2 regions of the Streptomyces sp. NPDC023838 genome follow, and region 1 is predicted to be linked to the other one. Evidence: predicted binding sites of a transcription regulator. Region 1 holds the regulator's gene; the other holds the start of a gene.
The links. The regulator HrcA, encoded in region 1, represses chaperone genes, less so after heat shock. The targets are predictions, from matches to a motif close to TTNGCACTCNGNNNNNCNGAGTGCNAA.
Positions count from the first base shown of each region.

Region 2: the regulator HrcA is predicted to act here: its motif matches at 1,242-1,268, upstream of groES (co-chaperone GroES).

Region 1 is NZ_JBFAAD010000021.1:559-3,024, reverse strand. Features, by position in the region: gene AB0G17_RS23980 (MBL fold metallo-hydrolase) at 1-386, opposite strand, end outside; gene hrcA (heat-inducible transcriptional repressor HrcA) at 590-1,606, shown strand; gene dnaJ (molecular chaperone DnaJ) at 1,607-2,466, shown strand, end outside.
Region 2 is NZ_JBFAAD010000039.1:7,715-10,180, reverse strand. Features, by position in the region: gene groL (chaperonin GroEL) at 1-671, opposite strand, end outside; gene groES (co-chaperone GroES) at 786-1,094, opposite strand; gene AB0G17_RS32075 (polysaccharide deacetylase family protein) at 1,782-2,466, opposite strand, start outside.

The DNA of each region.
Region 1 (2,466 bases):
TGCGGGCGCACCAGCAGGTCCGCCGCCTCGGCGGCCTGCTCGGCCGGCACCCCGTGCGTGACGGCGTCGGTCCGCAGCGCGTCGCCGTCCAGGATCCGGTCGATGCCCACCGCCCCGTACACCTCCGCCCCCGAGAACGCGGCCGTGCCGAGCACGTGGTCGAAGTGCGGATGGCTGAGTGCGATGTGCGTCACCCGGCGACCCAGCAGCGCCTGCGCCTGGGCGCGCAGCTCGGCGCCCTCGCGCAGGGTGGAGCCCGTGTCGTACAGCAGGACGGCGTCCTCGCCGGCGACCAGGCCGGCCGTGGCGTCCCACCCCGGGAGCCTGCGGCGGCCCACGCCGTCGCCGAGCCGCTCCCAGCCGAACTCTTCCCATCTGACGTCCATGCCGTGACGCTATCCCGGGCGGTCGGGGACGGCGCCCGGCCGCGCCGCCGCACCGCGCCGCTCCACCGCGCGGCGAGCGTCACGGGCGGCCGCCCTTGCTAGGGGTGTACCGGTCGGCCGTACACTGGCCGGGGGATTGCTGGCACTCGAACGCACAGAGTGCCAGGCAGAGCGCCTAGGGACGACAGCTGGAGGTGTGCGCGGTGCTCAGTGAACGCAGACTTGAGGTCCTGCGCGCCATCGTCCAGGACTACGTCGGGACCGAGGAGCCGGTGGGCTCGAAGGCCCTGACCGAGCGCCACGCGCTGGGTGTCTCCCCGGCGACCGTGCGCAACGACATGGCGGTGCTGGAGGAGGAAGGGTTCATCGCCCAGCCCCACACCAGCGCCGGGCGCATTCCCACGGACAAGGGCTACCGGCTGTTCGTCGACCGGCTCGCGGGCGTCAAGCCGCTGTCGTCGCCGGAGCGGCGGGCCATCCAGAACTTCCTGGACGGGGCCGTCGACCTCGACGACGTCGTGGCGCGCACCGTGCGGCTGCTCGCGCAGCTGACGCGGCAGGTCGCGGTCGTGCAGTACCCGTCGCTGACGCGGTCCACCGTGCGGCACGTGGAGCTGCTGTCGCTGGCCCCGGCCAGGCTGATGCTGGTGCTCATCACGGACACCGGGCGGGTCGAGCAGCGCCTGGTGGACTGCCCGGCGCCGTTCGGCGAGACCTCGCTGGCGGACCTGCGGGCCCGGCTCAACAGCCGGGTGGTGGGGCGCCGCTTCGCGGACGTCCCGCAGCTGGTGCAGGACCTGCCGGAGTCCTTCGAGCCGGAAGACCGAGGAACCGTTTCGACGGTGCTCGCCACCCTGCTCGAAACCCTGGTCGAGGAGACCGAGGAGCGGCTGATGATCGGCGGCACCGCCAATCTCACCCGCTTCGGACACGACTTCCCCCTGACCATCAGGCCGGTGCTGGAGGCGCTGGAGGAGCAAGTGGTGCTCCTCAAGCTGCTCGGCGAGGCCAAGGAATCGGGCATGACCGTACGAATCGGGCATGAGAACGCCCATGAAGGGCTGAACTCCACGTCCGTCGTCTCGGTCGGCTACGGTTCGGGCGGCGAAGCCGTCGCAAAACTCGGCGTGGTCGGACCGACCCGCATGGATTACCCCGGAACGATGGGAGCGGTACGCGCAGTGGCACGTTACGTCGGACAGATCCTGGCGGAGTCGTAAGTGGCCACGGACTACTACGCCGTACTGGGCGTACGCCGCGACGCATCGCAGGACGAGATCAAGAAGGCGTTCCGGCGCCTGGCGCGTGAACTCCACCCGGACGTGAATCCGGACCCGAAGACGCAGGAGCGCTTCAAGGAGATCAACGCCGCCTACGAAGTCCTCTCGGACCCGCAGAAGAAGCAGGTCTACGACCTCGGCGGCGACCCCCTGTCGTCCTCCGGCGGCGGTGGCGCGGGCGGCTTCGGCGCGGGCGGCTTCGGGAACTTCTCGGACATCATGGACGCGTTCTTCGGCAACGCGGCGCAGCGCGGCCCGCGCTCGCGCACCCGCCGGGGCCAGGACGCCATGATCCGCCTGGAGATCGACCTCAACGAGGCGGCCTTCGGTACGACCAAGGAGATCCAGGTCGACACGGCGGTCGTCTGTACGACCTGCTCCGGCGAGGGCGCCGCCCCCGGCACCTCGGCGCAGACGTGTGACATGTGCCGCGGCCGTGGCGAGGTCTCCCAGGTGACCCGCTCCTTCCTCGGCCAGGTCATGACCTCCCGCCCCTGCCCTCAGTGCCAGGGCTTCGGGACCGTCGTGCCCACCCCGTGCCCGGAGTGCGCCGGCGACGGCCGCATCCGCTCGCGCCGCACGCTCACGGTGAAGATCCCGGCCGGTGTCGACAACGGCACCCGGATCCAGCTCGCGGGCGAGGGCGAGGTCGGCCCCGGCGGCGGCCCCGCCGGTGATCTGTACGTGGAGATCCACGAGCTCAACCACGATGTCTTCCAGCGCCGTGGCGACGATCTGCACTGCACGGTGACCCTCCCCATGACGGCGGCCTCGCTCGGCACCAAGGTGCCGCTGCAGAC
Region 2 (2,466 bases), on a different contig from region 1:
TTGCCCTGGTTGATCAGGATGTACGGGTCGTCGAGGACGGCCTCCATACGCTCCTGGTCGGAGACCATGTACGGGGAGAGGTAGCCCTTGTCGAAGGCCATGCCCTCGGTGAACTCCAGCTCCAGGCCGAAGGTGTTGGACTCCTCGACGGTGATGACACCGTCCTTGCCGACCTTGTCCATGGCCTCGGCGATGAGCTCGCCGACCTGGGTGTCCTGCGCGGAGAGCGCGGCCACGGCGGCGATGTCGGACTTGTCCTCGATCGGGCGCGCGGTGGCGAGCAGCTCCTCGGAGACGGCCTTGACGGCCGCGTCGATGCCCTTCTTCAGGGCGGCCGGGGAGGCGCCGGCGGCGACGTTGCGCAGGCCCTCGCGGACCAGCGCCTGGGCCAGCACGGTGGCGGTGGTGGTGCCGTCACCCGCGATGTCGTTGGTCTTGGTCGCCACCTCCTTCACGAGCTGGGCGCCCAGGTTCTCGTACGGGTCGTCCAGCTCCACCTCGCGAGCGATGGTGACACCGTCGTTGGTGATGGTGGGGGCGCCGAACTTCTTGTCGATGACGACGTTGCGGCCCTTGGGGCCGATCGTCACCTTGACGGTGTCGGCAAGCTTGTTGACGCCGCGCTCAAGGGCGCGACGGGCGTCCTCGTCGAACTTCAGGATCTTCGCCATGGGAGCGGTTCAGCCCTCTCGGAAACTCGGTGATACGAAAACTGCGCCCCTCGCCGCCCGGCTGTCAGCAGGGTGGCCAGGGGCGCAGCTCAGAAGCATTCGCTTCGAGATGAATTACTTCTCGATGATCGCGAGCACGTCGCGAGCCGAGAGGACGAGGTACTCCTCGCCGTTGTACTTCACCTCGGTGCCGCCGTACTTGCTGTAGAGCACGACGTCGCCGACGGAGACGTCGAGCTCGACGCGCTTGCCGTCCTCGATGCGGCCCGGGCCCACGGCCAGGACGACGCCCTCCTGGGGCTTCTCCTTGGCGGTGTCCGGAATGACCAGGCCGGAGGCCGTGGTCTGCTCGGCGTCGAGCGGCTGGACCACGATGCGGTCCTCGAGCGGCTTGATGGCAACCTTGGAGCTGGTGGTCGTCACGATCCGGTCTCCCCCTTCGGAGATCTCACGGGGTTAACTGTTTGGGGTGGCGACCAGGTGGATCCGTCGTCGCGGGTGCCGGACCTGCCCGTCGCTGTTGTTGGCACTCTCCAGTGGGGAGTGCCAGAGCCGAGACTAGGACGGCGATTAGCACTCGGTCAAGCGGAGTGCCAGGCGGAGTCCTTGGGCGGACGGCTGTGGCGGCCGGATTTCGCGGCAGCGGATGGGGCGCGACGGCCGTTGCCGGGCGCCGGATTCACCCATCCGGTTCGCCCGGGGGGCGGGCGATGCGTACGGGGTGTACGGGGCGTACGGCGGCGTACGGGCGCGGAAGCGGGAGCCGGGCCCGGGACGGGGCGGGGCCCAGGGGGCGTGTGCTTTGGCTGCGGGTCGGTGGGGGCCGGTCGCGCAGTTCCCCGCGCCCCTTTTGGGCCCGGTGTTTGTCTGCCGGTCCGTGGGGGCCGGTCGCGCAGTTCCCCGCGCCCCTTTGGTAGACCGGGGCTCGGCAAATTCAGCCCCTCCGGCGTTTGAGGAGCGGGGTCCGGGGCGGAGCCCCGAAGCGGGTGCCGGGGCCGCAGGGCCCGGCAGGGGTGCAGGGGGTGGAGCCCCCGGGAGAACCCCCTTCCCCACCCCCGCCCCCGGAGGGTTTCGGGGAGGGGCGGGGTGGGGGAAAACCCCCGGGCCCCCTCAGACGTAGTCCTCCAGCCTCGCCACCGCGTACCCCTTGTCCGTGATGACCTTCATGACCTGCCGGATCATGTCCGGCATCGTGCCCTTCCAGTCCTCCCGCCCCCGGAAGTGCGTGAGCACGATGTCCCCGGGATGCAGATCGCGGTCCCACTCGCGCCACTCCATGTGGTCGGGGAACGCCTCCGCCGCCCACAGCGGCACCGCCTTGATCCCGCACGACTGGGCCGCGCGCAACGTGTCCTCGTTGTAGTTGCCGTACGGCGGCCGGAACAGCCGCGGCCGCTTCCCCGCCCACTTCTCGATCTTGTCCTGCTGGTCGCAGATCTCGTGCCGCTGCTCGTCGTACGAGAGCCCGGGCATATAGCGGTGGTTGAGCGTGTGGTTGTTGAGCGTGACGCCCAGGCCCTGCATCCGCTTGAAGTACGGGTAGTCGGTGCGGACCAGGTAGTCGCTGAGGAAGGCGCTGTAGGGGATGCGCAGTTCCCGCATCATCTTCAGCAGCTCCGGGTCCTTCTCGGCCCCGTCGTCGATGGTCAGGAAGACGATCCGGTCCTTGGTCGGGACCGTGGTGAAGACGGGCGGCAGCTCGTCACCGCCGTCCGTCTCGAAGCCGGGCCGGTTGGTGATCTTCGGCTTGACGGTGGGCGCCGCGGGCGTGGCCAGCGGCACCTTGGCCAGCTTC